DNA from 2 places in the Rhizobium anhuiense bv. trifolii genome. Region 1 is predicted to be linked to the other one. Evidence: riboswitches for the same ligand, from Rfam matches in the RefSeq annotation. Region 1 holds a riboswitch; the other holds the start of a gene.
The links. Region 1 has a riboswitch for cobalamin ahead of nrdH (glutaredoxin-like protein NrdH). Riboswitches for the same ligand answer to the same signal wherever they lie in the genome.

Region 1 (7,381 bases):
CATTCGGCGAAAGTGCCGACAGGATCGCCGCGTTGACCTTGCAGGCATCAGCCGGGAAAAGCGCCTCATAGCCGAGGTTCATCAGCGCCTTGTTGGCATTGTAGTGCAGGAACTTCTTGACGTCCTCGGTCAGCCCGACGCCGTCATAGAGCGCTTCGGTATATCTGGCCTCGTTATCGTAGAGTTCGAGCAGCAGCTCGAAGGCGAAATCCTTGATCTCCTGCCTTCTCTCATCACCGAGCCGCTCCAGCCCGCGCTGGAACTTGTAGCCGATATAATAGCCGTGCACCGCCTCGTCGCGGATGATCAGGCGGATCATGTCGGCCGTGTTGGTGAGCTTGGCGCGGCTCGACCAGTACATCGGCAGGTAGAAGCCGGAATAGAACAGGAAGCTTTCGAGGAAGACGCTCGCGACCTTCTTCTTCAGCGGATCGCCGGAGCCGTACTGCTCCATGATCAGCGCCGATTTCCGCTGCAGGAATTCATTCTCCTCCGACCAGCGATAGGCATCGTCGACATCGGGCGTCGAGCACAGCGTCGAGAAGATCGAGGAATAGGAGCGCGCATGCACAGCCTCCATGAAGGAGACGTTGGAAAGCACCGCCTCCTCATGCGGCGTTGCCGCATCTTCCATCAGCCTTATGGAACCGACGCCATTCTGGATCGTGTCGAGCAGCGTCAACCCGGTGAAGACGCGGATGGTCAGTTGTTGCTCGACCGGCGTCAGCGTCGCCCAGGAAGGAATGTCGTTCGAAAGCGGCACCTTTTCCGGCAGCCAGAAATTGCCGGTGAGCCGGTTCCAGACTTCGAGATCCTTATCGTCCTCGATACGGTTCCAGTTGACGGCGCGCACGCGGCTGATCGGCTTTACGGCGATGTTCATGGTGATTATGTCCTCAATAGATCTGATGGCGCTCGGAGCCCCCTCACCCTGCCCTCTCCCCCAGGGGAGAGGGGATGTCGCGCCTGCCGCAAATGTCTTCTCCCCATCGGGGAGAAGGTGCCGGCAGGCGGATGAGGGGGCCATTTGCTTAAAGGCTCGCGGCCGAAATCAACTCACAGCGTACAAGACACACAGCCCTGCACCTCAGTGCCGGACAGCGCCATTTGGCGAAGGCGGATGTAGTAGATCGTCTTGATGCCCTTCTTCCAGGCATGGATCTGCGCCCTGTTGATATCGCGCGTCGTCGCCGTGTCGCGAAAGAACAAGGTCAGCGACAGCCCCTGGTCGACATGCTGGGTCGCCGCCGCATAGGTGTCGATGATCTTCTCCGGTCCGATCTCGTAGGCATCCTGATAATAATCGAGATTGTCGTTGGTCATGAACGGTGCCGGATAATAGACGCGGCCGATCTTGCCTTCCTTGCGAATTTCGATCTTCGAGACGATCGGGTGGATCGAGGAGGTCGAGTGGTTGATGTAGGAGATCGAGCCTGTCGGCGGCACCGCCTGCAGGTTCTGGTTATAGAGGCCGGAGGCCATGACCGCCTTCTTCAGCGCGGCCCAGTCTTCCCTTGTCGGAATATGGATGCCCGCCGTCTCGAACAGCGCCATGACCTTCTCCGTCGCCGGCTCCCAGAGCTGGTCGGTATATTTGTCGAAATAGTCGCCGGAAGCATATTTCGAATTCTCGAAGCCCTTGAAGCTCGTGCCGCGTTCGACCGCCAAGAGGTTCGAGGCGCGGATCGCGTGATAGGTGACCGTATAGAAATAGATGTTGGTGAAATCGACGCCTTCCTCCGAGCCATAGAAGATGCGTTCGCGGGCGAGATAGCCGTGCAGGTTCATCTGGCCAAGGCCGATCGCATGGCTCTCGTCATTGCCCTTCTCGATCGAGGGAACCGAGGAAATGTGGCTCATGTCGGAAACGGCCGTCAGCGCCCGGATCGACGTCTCGATCGTCTTGCCGAAATCGGCCGAATCCATGGCCGCGGCGATGTTCAGCGAGCCGAGATTGCAGGAAATATCCTTGCCAAGATATTTGTAGGAGAGGTCGTCATTATAGTCGCTCGCCTCGCTCACCTGCAGGATCTCCGAGCAGAGATTGCTCATCGAGATGCGCCCGGCGATCGGGTTCGCCCGATTCACCGTGTCCTCGAACATGATATAGGGGTAGCCGCTCTCGAACTGGATTTCGGCAAGCACCTGGAAGAATTCGCGCGCCTTGATCTTCTTCTTTGAAATGCGGGCATCCGCCACCATCTCGCGGTACTTTTCCGTCACCGAAATCTCGGTGAAAGGCGCGCCATAGACGCGTTCCACGTCATAGGGCGAGAACAGGTACATGTCCTCGTTGTTCTTGGCGAGCTCGAAGGTGATGTCGGGCACGACGACGCCGAGCGACAGCGTCTTGATGCGGATTTTCTCGTCGGCATTTTCACGCTTGGTATCGAGGAAGCGCATGATATCGGGGTGATGGGCGTTGAGATAGACCGCACCCGCGCCCTGCCGCGCCCCGAGCTGGTTGGCATAGGAGAAGCTGTCTTCGAGCAGCTTCATCACCGGGATGATGCCCGACGACTGGTTCTCGATCTGCTTGATCGGCGCGCCGGCCTCGCGGATATTGGTCAGCGACAGCGCCACGCCGCCGCCGCGCTTCGACAATTGCAGCGCCGAATTGATCGACCGGCCGATCGATTCCATATTGTCCTCGACGCGCAGCAGGAAGCAGGAAACCAGCTCGCCGCGCTGCTTCTTGCCGGCATTGAGGAAGGTCGGCGTCGCCGGCTGGAAACGGCCGGAAATGATCTCGTCCACCATGTCGCGGGCAAGGCCCTCATCGCCGCGTGCCAAGGCCAGCGCCACCATGCAGATGCGGTCCTCGTAGCGCTCGAGATAGCGCTTTCCGTCGAAGGTCTTCAGCGTATAGCTGGTGTAATATTTGAAGGCGCCGAGGAAGGTCGGGAAACGGAATTTCCTGGCATAGGCCTGGTCAAACAGGTCGCGCACGAAATTGAAGGAATACTGGTCGAGAACCTCCTGCTCGTAATAGCCCTCGGTCACGAGGTAATCGAGCTTTTCCCGCAGATTGTGAAAGAACACCGTGTTCTGGTTCACATGCTGCAGGAAATACTGCTTCGCCGCCAAACGATCCTTGTCGAGCTGGATCCGCCCATCCTCGTCATAGAGGTTCAGCATGGCGTTCAGCGCGTGATAGTCGAGCGTTTCGGCCGCTTTCAAAGGGCGTTCGCCAGCGGGATGAGCAAAAGTGTTATGCGGTTTTGCGCCCGCATCCCGCGTCAGAGTTGTTCCCGTGTCCAAAATCGTTCCATCCCGTGTTTGACCTTGGCGACGTCGTCTTCCGTACCCATGAGCTCGAACCTGTAAAGGTAAGGCACCTGGCATTTCCGCGAGACCACGTCGCCGGCGAGCCCGTATGTCTCGCCGAAATTGCTGTTGCCCGCGGCAATCACGCCGCGGATGTGTCCTCGGTTTTCCGCATCGTTCAAGAAACGGATCACCTGCTTGGGAACGGCGCCCTTGCCGCCGTCGCCGCTATAGGTCGGCACAACAAGCACGAAGGGTTCGCGGATATGGAACGCGTCAACGCCACCGGTCGGAATGCGCGCCGCGCGCAGTCCGAGCTTGGCGACGAACCGATGGGTATTTTCGGATCGGCTGGAATAATAGACGATCAACCCCACCGCTTGTCCTCACTCAGGAGAGCGCGCTGATCATGTCGGGGCGGAAGCCCGCCCAGTGCTGCTCGCCGGCGATGACGACAGGCGCCTGCATGTAGCCGAGGCTGCGGACCCGATCGAGCGCTTCGGCATCCTGCGAGATATCGACGATGTCATAATCGACACCCAGACGGTCGAGGGCGCGGTAGGTGGCAGTGCACTGGACGCAGGCAGGCTTGCTGTAGACGGTAATGGTCATAGTATTCCTCGTGACGACGCGATTGGGACGCAGGACATCGATCGGAAATCTCTCGATATCCGTCGAAAAGGCTCTGTATTTTGCAGCGATGCGGCTCGTTCAGCCGCCGGGCGCGACGTGCCCTTTATATTGCGCGGGTGGCGGCCTGAATTGAGATACTGACATGACTTCACCCCGAAGTGGCTCAATGCGAAGGTTTCAGGGGCGGAGGTTCGGGCCTGCGAAACGCGATGCGGAGATCCCCGCAGCCATGCAAACGCGACCTTCCGGACACCCCGCCCGTGGACGTTTTGTTCGAGGCAGGTCTCCTGGCTCACGGGTCAAAGCACCCTGCCCCAGCCTTCCCAAGGCCTCATGCCTCAGTGACCTGAAATCGGACAGTTGCTCTCCGCTCACAGTTGCGGGGGCAGCTCCGGCGTTGTTGCGCCGTCATGGCGAAACGCACCGTATTCCCGTCTTAGCCCGCGATTCCTGACGAATCGAAGGAACCTCGAACACTAGATATAGTACGCCAATCCAAATTCGCGTCAACGGATGGTTTGTGCATTGCGTTACGACAGGTTTGAAATCGCTACATTCCTGTGAAGAACATGGATAACCAAAGCTTAAAGACAGCAGGCTGTGGAGAAGCCCCACGAGGGGAGCCGACCTATGACCGGTCCAAAGATTTCGGTTCGAGATCAGGCCCGAATCGTCGATGGGACATCCCGCCGGTGACGGGCGCCGGAGGATGAAGTCGGGGAATGCTTATATCTTTATCCGAAGCAGCCGCAGCGCGTTGATCGTCACCAGCACGGTGGCGCCGGTATCGGCGAGGATCGCCGGCCAGAGCCCGGTAATGCCCATGATCGTCGTCACCAGGAACACCGCCTTCAGCCCCAGCGCGATGCTGATGTTCTGCAGGATGTTGCCCATCGTGCGTTTGGAAAGTTCGATCATCCGCGCCACGTCGCCGACGCGTCCGTGCAGCACGGCGGCATCCGCGGTCTCCAGTGCCACATCGGTGCCGCCGCCCATGGCGATGCCGATATCGGCAGCCGCCAGCGCCGGAGCATCGTTGATGCCGTCGCCGACCTTGGCGACGATCAAGCCCTGGCGCTTCAATTCGCCGACGACACGCTGCTTGTCCTCAGGCATCATCTCCCCGAGCCAGTCGATGCCGAGCATGCCGGCCACGGCTGCCGCCGTCCGCTTGTTGTCGCCCGTCAGCATCATCGCCTTGACGCCTGCCGATTTGAGGCTAGCGAGCCCGGCCTCGGCATCCTCGCGCGGCTCGTCGCGCATGGCGATCAGGCCGGCCGCGATACCGTTGACAAGCAGCACCGATACGCTCTTGCCCTCGTCGTTGAGCGCCGTGATGCATGCATCCTGCTCCGCGCTGAGCGCCCCGAGCGCACGGGCAGCCGGCGGCGACAACAGGTCCAGCGTCTCGCCGCCGACCTTGCCGCTGACACCCTTGCCCGGCAGCGCTTCCAGCTCAAAGGCTGGCGGCACGGGAACGCCGTCCGCCTTGGCGCGGTTGAGGATAGCCAGGGCCAAGGGATGGCTGGATCCCTGCTCCAGCACCGCCGCGCGCGACAACACCTGCGCCTCCTTCAATCCGAAGGAAATGATGTCGGTCACCTGTGGCCTGCCCTCGGTCAGCGTGCCTGTCTTGTCGAAGGCGACCATCGTCACCTTGCCGAGCGTTTCCAGCACCGCGCCGCCCTTCATCAGCAGCCCGCGCCGCGCCCCCGCCGAAAGCGCAGCGGCGATTGCCGCCGGCGTCGAGATGACAAGCGCGCAGGGGCAGCCGATCAGCAGGATGGCGAGACCCTTATAGATCCATTCGCCCCACGACCCGCCGAACAGCAGCGGCGGAACGATGGCAACCAATGCTGCGACCACGACCACGCCGGGCGTGTAATAGCGCGAGAAGCGGTCGATGAAACGCTCGGTCGGCGCCTTCGATTCCTGCGCCTCCTCCACCAGCTTGACGACTCGGGCGATGGTATTGTCGGCCGCCGCCGCCGTGACGCGAACCCGGAGCAGCACATCGCCATTCACCGTGCCGGCAAAAACAACGGCATCGACACCCTTGCGCACCGGCGTGCTCTCACCCGTCACCGGCGCCTCGTCGATCGCACTCTCGCCGGAAACAATGATGCCGTCCGCCGAGATCCGGTCCCCCGGACGCACCATGATGATGGCGCCGACGGCAAGGCTTTCCGCCGGCACTTCCCGCGTCTGGCCATTGTCTTCGAGCAGCGCATTCTTCGGCACCAGGGCCGCCAGCGACTGGATGCTTTGGCGCGCCTTGCCCGCCGCCACCCCTTCCAGCAGCTCGCCGACGAGGAACAGCAACACGACGGTTGCCGCCTCCTCGCCGGCATTGATGATGACGGCGCCAACGGCGGCGATCGTCATCAGCATCTCGATCGAAAACGGTGTTCCCGAGAAAGCGGCCATGACGGCGCGCCGCGCAATCGGCACCAGGCCGACCAGCACGGCGACGATGAAGGCGTAAGAACCAATCGCCGGCACCAGATGGCCGACGGCATAGGCGGCAACGAGTGCGACACCCGAAAGGATGGTCAGCCGGCCCTTCCGGCTCTGCCACCAGGGACCGGCCATCGGCGCATGGTCGTGCCCGTGCAGGCCCTCGATTTCCTTCGCGCCATGATCGTGCGAGTGGTCATGACTTACATGATCATGGCCGTCATGGTCATGGTCATGGCCCGCGTGATCACCATGGTCATGCTGATGGTCGTGACGATGCTGCGCACCGTTTTCCTGCGCGGGTGCCGCGCTTCCGGCAAGCGGCGCGACGGAATAGCCGAGCCCTGTCACCTTCTTCTCGATCGCCTTGAGATCGCTGCTGCCGTCATGCCGGACGGTCATCGTGCCCGCCATCACCGAAACGGAAACATCGGCGACACCCGCCACGCGTCTGACCGCGGTATCGATCTTGGTTGCGCAGGCGGCGCAATCCATGCCGCCGACCCGGTATCGTGTCTCGCTCTCAGCCATGATCCGCTTCCTTGTCAAATAGAAGCATCTCTCCTACATCCTCTAGCGACTAGAGGTGCAAGAGGAAAATCATGAAAAAGATCACGATCGGCGAAGCCGCGCGCCAAAGCGGCGTCAAGGTGCCGACAGTGCGCTATTATGAAAGCATTGGCCTGCTCGCCGCCCCGAGCCGCAGCGAGGGCAACCAGCGCTCCTTCGAACCGGCCGATGTCAGCCGCCTCGCCTTCATCCGCCACGCCCGCGAACTCGGCTTCGAGATCGAGGCGATCCGCACGCTGCTCACCCTGCAAGATGATCCGCACCAGTCCTGCGCCTCGGCCGACGCCATCGCCAAGGCCCGCCTCATCGAGGTCGAGCAGCGCATCCGCAGCCTGAAGGCGCTGAAGGCCGAGCTGGAAACCATGGTGGAAGGCTGCGGCCACGGCCGCGTCGATCAATGCCGCGTCATCGAGGTTCTCGCCGACCACGGCCAGTGCACGCATCCGCACCACTG
Region 2 (7,381 bases), 1.2 Mb from region 1:
TGCCGAGCGAGGCGGCGGCGTCCGTGCCGAACGCGAAGGCATCGAGCGCCCGCACATGGGCCATGCAGACGATGAAGCCGGCAAGCGCGATCGGCACCGAAAGGTAGACATCCGGCCAGCGTACGCCGCTGAGCGACCCCAGAAGCCAGAACAGGATGCCGCGCGCCTGCTCGGCATTCGCCGATGTCGTCACGATGTAGGAGGTGAGCGCGTTGAAGAGCTGCGAACCGGCGACGCCACACAGTATGATGCGTTCGCCGGTTCCCCCCGCACCCGTCGCCAGGAAGCCGACCAGCAAAAAGGCCATGACTGCGCCGATGAAGGCCCCGCTCGACAGGCCGAGAATACCGTAGCCGAAGCCGAGAATCATCACGCAGACCGCTCCCGTCGAGGCGCCGGCGGAGATGCCGAGCACATAGGGTTCGGCCAGCGGATTGCGCAGCAGCGCCTGCAGGATGGCGCCGCAGAGCGAGAGCGACGCGCCGGCGCTGGCCGCGACGAGGGCGCGGCTCAGCCGATAATCCCAGACGATGCCCTGGTGGATGCGGCTGAGCTCGAAATCGGTTCCGAACAGGCGGTTCGAAACCGCCTCAGCCGTCGTCGCAAGCGGGATGGCAATCTCGCCGATGGAAACGGCGAGACTGATCATCAGTCCAAGAAGGAGAAGCGCGGCAATGGTGAGCGCGGCGAGCGCCCACCATCCCTGCCGCCTGAGCGATACTGTCTTCACTGTGCCAGGCCGAAGGACTTGATGCCCTTCGCCAATGTCTCGACGCCGTCGATCGTACGGATCGTTGGATTCATCGATTGCGCATCCATCATCACGAAGTGCCTGTTCCTGACGGCATCGAGTTCCCTGGTCACAGGGTCGTTCTCGAGAAAGTCGAGCTTGACCTTGGGATCGTCGGCCGCATAACGGCGGCGATCCATCGTCGCCAGCACGATCACCGCCGGGTTCGCCTGGGCGATGGTTTCCCAGCCGACCAGCGGCCATTCCTCTTCGGTTGTCACGACGTTCTTCGCGCCGATCGTCTTGAGGATATAGGCAGGCGCGCTGTTCTTGCCGGCGATGAAGGCGTCGCCGTTGACCTCCTTGCTGGAGAACCAGAAGACGACCGGTAGGTTCTTGCCCGTTGCGCCCGATATCGACGCCACGGCATCCGCCTCGCGCTTCCTCAGCGTGGAAATCAGCGTGTCGCCGCGCTCCTTGACGTCGAAGATCTCCGAGAGTTCGGCGATTTCCCGGTAGATCAGATCCATCGTGAACAGCTCCCCACGCACACCGTCGCCGCCATCGGTGTTGACCTTGGCGACGCAATCGGCCGGCGCGAGAAAGGTATTGATCCCGAGATCCTTGAACTGCTCCCGCTTGCCGACGGAGCCCTGCGCGCCGACATGCCATTCGAACTCGGCCGCCACGAGGTCGGGCTCCTGCCCGACGACGGATTCGAAGCTCGGATCGTTGTCGGCGAGGCGTTTGATCTTGCTGTTGGCCTCGGCATATTGCGGCAGGACGGGGCCAACCCAGACTGCGGTTCCGGCGATCTTGTCGGCAAGGCCGAGCGAGAACAGAATTTCAGTCATGCCCTGGCCGATCGAAACTATCCTGGCGGGCGCCTTCTGGAACGTCACCTGCTGGCCGCAATTGCTGACGGTCAGGGGATATTGGGTCGCGGCCAAGCTTGGTGCCGCAAGGCCGGCCAGCCCGAAGGCAAATGTCATGATGGCGAGAAATTGACGCATGAAAACCTCGATGATGGGAAAACAGGCACGGCCGCGCCGCGCGCATATACGCAACGCTGAAGTCACGCCGACGCGTAGACTAGCCGCGGGAGGCCCAATCGAGACGGATGCATGCCGATATCAGGCGAAGGTTCAGAAGGTCAATCATGTCTGTTCCTTGTCCGGGCATCCCCGCCCGGTTGATTGGATCGCGATTGACGGCAGGTCTCCTGGCTTGCGGATATCCGTCTTTCATCCGCCTTCCCGCGATATCCGCAGTGGCGTAGCCTTTAGGCCAAGGGCATGATCGCTCCGCGATCAACCCCGAGATCGACAATCCGCTTACAGTTGCGGGGGCAGCCACGGTCTCGGTCCCTACTGGGTCGTCCTCACCGTGTTCCCTATTAATCCCCTTGGAGTCATCTTCAGGGAACCGTCTCCCCCAGTTACGTCGCCTGCCCGCGCGCCGTCAATGATTATTCAGAGGGCGCCGCGCCACCGGCGGATAAATATATCGCGCGCATGGCTGCGCGCCGCCGTTCGGTGCGCAAACTGCCGGTGGCGGTCGGTTGATATTGCGGCGAAAGGCGCTTCCTTACGATAAACTGCCTTGCCTATGAAGCAGTTGGGGAACATGGGTGCCGGCTGCTATTGGTGGGGATGACTTCGCCGGGGCTGCTATAGGAAACGCGCTTTGAACGATGCGGCGGTTGCCAGGGCCGCCCCCTCACAACGCATCCAGCGGAATCTTCAGATACCGCCGGCCGTTCTCCTCCGGCTCGGGCAGCCGCCCGCCGCGGATATTGACCTGCAGCGCGTGCAGCATCAGCTTCGGCTTCGGCAGCGTGCGGTCGCGCGCCTGGCGCAGCGCCACAAAGCCGGCCTCGTCGATGCCCGATATATGCGGATTGGCGCGCTTCTGGGCGGCAACCGTGCTTTCCCAGCGCGGGTGGCGGCCACCCGGCTGATAGTCGTGGCCGGAAAACAGCCGGGTCTCCTCGGGCAGCGACAGGATCGCCTGGATCGTGTGCCAGAGGGCGCTGGCGCTGCCGCCCGGGAAATCCGTGCGGGCGGTGCCGGAATCCGGCGTGAACACCGTATCGTGCACGAAGGCGGCGTCGCCGATTACATAGGTGATCGAGGCGAGGGTGTGCCCGGGCGAAAACATCACGCGGGCCTTGAGCGTGCCGATCTCGAACGTCTCGCCATCGGCACACAGCCGGTCCCATTGCGAGCCGTCGGTCGCGAGCGCCGGCCAATTGTAGATCTCCTTCCAGAGCGCCTGCACGTCGGTGACATGGGCGCCGATCGCCGTCGGCGCACCGGTCTTTCCCTTGAGGTAATACGCAGCGGAGAAATGATCGGCATGCGGATGCGTGTCGAGGATCCACTCGACCGTCAGCCCTTCGCTCTCGATATGGGCGAGGATGGCGTCGGCATTGGCCGTGCCCGTCGCCCCCGACATCTCGTCGAAATCGAGCACCGGGTCAATGATGGCGCAGCGTTTCGTCGCCGGGTCGGAAACGACATATTGCACACTGCAGGTGCGGGGCTCGAAGAAGGCCTTCACATGAGGTACCTGCCCTGCCCGCTTCTCCAGCCAGCGCCGCGCGCCGGCAAGATCGAAGCCGAGGCCTTGACCAAAGGCCTCGACATCCCCGGACTTCATCCGCCCGTCCAGCGCCTCGCCCAGCGCATAAAGCGTCAGCGCCCGTGTGCCGCTCTTGCAATGGGCGACGACCGGCCCCTTCGCCTCAGCTATCGCCGCCTGAAAGGCGCGGATATCGGCCTCGGTAATCTCGGCCCCCTTCACCGGCACGAAGCTGTAGGCGATCCCGGCGGCGGCGGCTGAAGCCTTCTCCGCTGCATTACCGGGTTGCCCCGGCTCCTCGCCATCCGGCCGGGCATTGATGACGGCGGCAAAGCCGTCTGCCGCGAAAGCACCAAAGTCCGCGGCGCCGGGCTGCCCCGTCACCGATATCAGCTCATTGACCCTCACGGATGTCATCGAAGCCCCCGCGCTGCCCTCATCAGGCATTATCGCATGTATATCGACACAATCTCACAAGTATATTGCCGAGCGCAAGAATAGACCACTTGTCGCATCCCCGAGCTTGCCGCCGGCCCGCAAAGCCTGACGAAACCGGCGGGAGAGGCTCCTCATACTTCCGCCCGGCCCGGCTCCTCCGGTCAAAACGACAGCGTCGCAGCGCCCTCCTTGATCTCGGCATGCATGGCGCTGGCGCCGACGATGACGACACCGTCGAGCATGTCCTCCTGCGTGTAACCGCGCGAGGTCACGCAGGGCGGGCAGGCCCAGATCGTGCCGCCGCGCTGCTGGAAATTCTCGATCAGCATCGACAGCGGATCAAGCGGCGGCACATGTGTCATGCGCTGGCCACCCTTGCGCACCAGATCGATCCCGGTGCTGGTGAGGAACACCGAGACCTTCAGCCCGGCGGTGATGCCGCCATTGGCAATGGTGAAGGCGACGGAGGACAGTTCGGATTCGATGCCCTTGGTGATGAGCACGACCAGTTTGTCGCTTTGAGTTTGCATAGTATTCTCCCAGTGAATTGAAATGAACGCTCACCACGAGTGAGCGAGAACACCATAGGAGGGTGCGCGGGGCGCGTATTTGGCCGGGATGCGTGAAGCCTTGTCCGAAAATCCAGGCGTTGCGGGTGTCGTGCGCGACGACGTGTTGTCGGCGCTGCTTTCGACGATCCGCCTGTCGGGATCGCTGCAGTTCTGCTTCATGCCGACGGGCGACTGGCAGACGGATGCCGCGCCGGCCTTAGCAAACCTCTCGGCCAAGGCTTCGGGCACGATGCCTTTTCACATCGTCGTGGCCGGCAGCTGCTGGCTGAAGACGGAAGGGGAAGAGACCGATCTGGAGGCCGGAGACGTGCTGGTCTTCCCCTTCGGCACCGGACATCAGCTCGGCGCGGGAAGGGACGGCATGCTGGTGCTGCCGACGCGCGACCTGCCGCAGAAGCCCTGGCGTGAGATTCCCGTGCTGCGCTATGGCGAGGCGGCGCAAAGGGTGCGGCTGCTCTGCGGCTATCTGCAATGGGACGGCTTGAGCTTTGCGCCGCTGCGCCAGGCGCTGCCGAAAATGATCCATGTCAGGACACGGGCCGTCAATGACGGCGACTGGTTGCGCGCCACCATCCGCCAGATGATCGAGGAGGTCGACAGGCCGCGCGCCGGCGGAGTTTCCATGCTGCCGCGGCTGACTGAAATCGTGTTCATCGAGATCCTGCGCCATCAGATCATGATGGCCGAACCGCGCTCGGTCGGCTGGCTGGCAGCCCTTGCCGACCCCGCGCTGTCGCGCTGTCTCTCCCTCATTCACGACGATCCCAGACACGACTGGTCGCTGGAGGACCTCGCCTCAGCCTCCGGCCTGTCGCGCAGCGCCCTCGCCGACCGCTTCCAGGCGATGCTCTCGACCTCGCCCATCCGCTATATCAGGGACTGGCGGCTCTACCTCGCAAGTGTCGCCCTCGCCACCTCAGGTCAGCCTATCGCAACAATCGCCTACGACGCCGGCTACGCCACCGAAGCCGCCTTCAATCGCGCCTTCTCTCGCGCCTTCGCCACCCCGCCGGCGACGTGGCGGGCGATGGCGCGGGCCTAGAGTGTGATCGGCTCGGACAAGGTTGGCATGAGGAAGCCGCAACACTCATGGGTGGAAAAAATCAAAGGATGCGCTAATTAGAAGCACCATCAAAATCGGGAGCGCGCCTTGGATTCCGAATCCCCTCAGCCACTCACAACTCGCTTTCCTGTCGGTGGCGGGGAAATTGGCCGACTGATCCAGACCCGCGACTGGAGCAAGACGCCGCTCGGTCCTCTCGATCTCTGGCCGCAAAGTCTGAAGACGGCCACCAACATGCTCCTGCTCTCACCCGTGCCGATCGTTCTTCTCTGGGGCGAGGACGGCGTGATGATCTATAACGACGCCTATTCCGTCTTCGCCGGCAGCCGCCATCCGGATCTTCTCGGTTCCAAGATCCGCGAGGGCTGGAGCGAAATTGCCGACTTCAACGACAATGTCATGAAAGTTGGGCTGTCCGGTAAAACGCTCGCCTACGAAAACCAGGAACTGACGCTGTTGCGCCACGGCAGCCCGGCTCCTGCCTGGATGAACCTCGACTATTCGCCCGTCCTCGACGAAAGTGGCAAACCCGCGGGCGTCATCGCGATCGTCGTCGAAACGACGAAAAGCGTCCTTGCCCAGCGGCGGCTGCGCGAGAGCGAAGAGCGGTTCAGGGCGTTCACTACGGCCACGACCGATATCGTCTATCGCATGAGCGCCGACTGGAAGGAGATGCAGCAGCTCGACGGTCGCAACGTTCTTGCCGACACCGCCAATCCGACTGTCGCCTGGCAGGAGGCCTATTTGTTTCCCGAGGACATTCCGGCGATCCAGGCGGTGATCGACGAGGCGATATCAAGCAAGGGTGTTTTCGAATGCGAGCATCGCGTCCGGCGGGCCGACGGCAGCACCGGGTGGGTGTTGTCACGGGCTGTTCCACTCCTGAACGACGCAGGCGCCATCGTCGAATGGTTTGGGGCCGCGACCGATATCACCGAGCGGCGACGCAAGCAGCAGCAGCTGGAACTTGTCGTTCATGAGCTCAATCATCGCGTTAAGAACAATCTGGCGATGGTGCAGGCTTTTGCGTACCGCACCTTCCGGGATGCCGACGACATCCCGCGTGCACTGGACAGTTTCACGGCGCGGCTGGTGTCGCTCGGCCGTGCCAATGATCTGCTGACGGGAGAACTGTGGAGCAGCGCGTCCCTGAAACAGACGCTCGACCAGGCGACAGTTCCGCATCGGCCGGATGGCGGGCGATGGGAGCTCACCGGAGACGATATCCGGGTTTCCGCAAAGACGGCGCTGGCGCTGACCATGGCCTTTCATGAACTCGGCACAAATGCCGTGCGCCACGGCGCATGGTCGAGTGATGGCGGCGCCGTCCGCGTCAGATGCTCCCTTCAAATCATCGACGACGGAACGCAACGCTACCGCATAGACTGGGACGAACATGGCGGACCGCCGGTGGAACAACCGAAGCGGAAGGGGTTCGGCACGGTCCTCATCCAGCGCGGCCTTGCCGCGGAGACGGGAGGCAATGTGGAGATTTCGTTTGCCGAACGGGGTTTTTCCTTCCGTCTCGACGCTCCGGCAGACCGTCTCCGGAACGAATGACATGGCCAAGCGTGTACTTGTCGTTGAAGATGAAATGACCATCGCCATGATGATCGAGGACATGCTGATGGACCTCGGTCACGAGGTCGTGGCGACCGCCGCGCGTTTGCCCTCGGCGCTGGAGGTTGCCGCCGATGGCAATCTCGATTTCGTCGTTCTCGATGTAAACCTCGCCGGGCATCAGTCATTTCCGGTGGCGGCGGTCCTTCAGCAGCGCGGTATCCCCTTCGCCTTCGCAACCGGATATGGGCCAGCGGGTATCGATCCCGCCTTTGCCGGCCGGCCGGTGCTGACCAAGCCATTCACATCAGCCGATCTCGCCGCCGTCATCGAAACCGTCAGCTGAGACCCAAGAGGGCCGACGCCCAAGTCCAAGAGCCGCCCCAATGAGACATGTTGTGGCGGGCGATGGCGAGGGCCGAACTGGATTCGATC

Region 2: it holds a riboswitch for cobalamin, as region 1 does, so the genes downstream of both, NE851_RS24755 (ABC transporter substrate-binding protein) here and nrdH (glutaredoxin-like protein NrdH) in region 1, are expected to answer to the same signal.

Annotation. Positions count from the first base shown of each region.
Region 1 covers NZ_CP098803.1:4,475,475-4,482,855, forward strand. The annotation lists gene nrdF (class 1b ribonucleoside-diphosphate reductase subunit beta) at 1-883, opposite strand, end outside; gene nrdE (class 1b ribonucleoside-diphosphate reductase subunit alpha) at 1,057-3,261, opposite strand; gene nrdI (class Ib ribonucleoside-diphosphate reductase assembly flavoprotein NrdI) at 3,240-3,644, opposite strand; gene nrdH (glutaredoxin-like protein NrdH) at 3,658-3,879, opposite strand; cobalamin riboswitch at 4,161-4,387, opposite strand; gene NE851_RS30580 (heavy metal translocating P-type ATPase) at 4,627-6,888, opposite strand; gene NE851_RS30585 (MerR family transcriptional regulator) at 6,960-7,381, shown strand, end outside.
Region 2 covers NZ_CP098803.1:3,241,036-3,248,416, forward strand. The annotation lists gene NE851_RS24750 (FecCD family ABC transporter permease) at 1-730, opposite strand, end outside; gene NE851_RS24755 (ABC transporter substrate-binding protein) at 727-1,743, opposite strand; cobalamin riboswitch at 1,926-2,175, opposite strand; gene blh (bifunctional sulfur transferase/dioxygenase Blh) at 2,450-3,730, opposite strand; gene NE851_RS24765 (DsrE family protein) at 3,913-4,281, opposite strand; gene NE851_RS24770 (AraC family transcriptional regulator) at 4,370-5,365, shown strand; gene NE851_RS24775 (sensor histidine kinase) at 5,474-6,946, shown strand; gene NE851_RS24780 (response regulator) at 6,948-7,292, shown strand.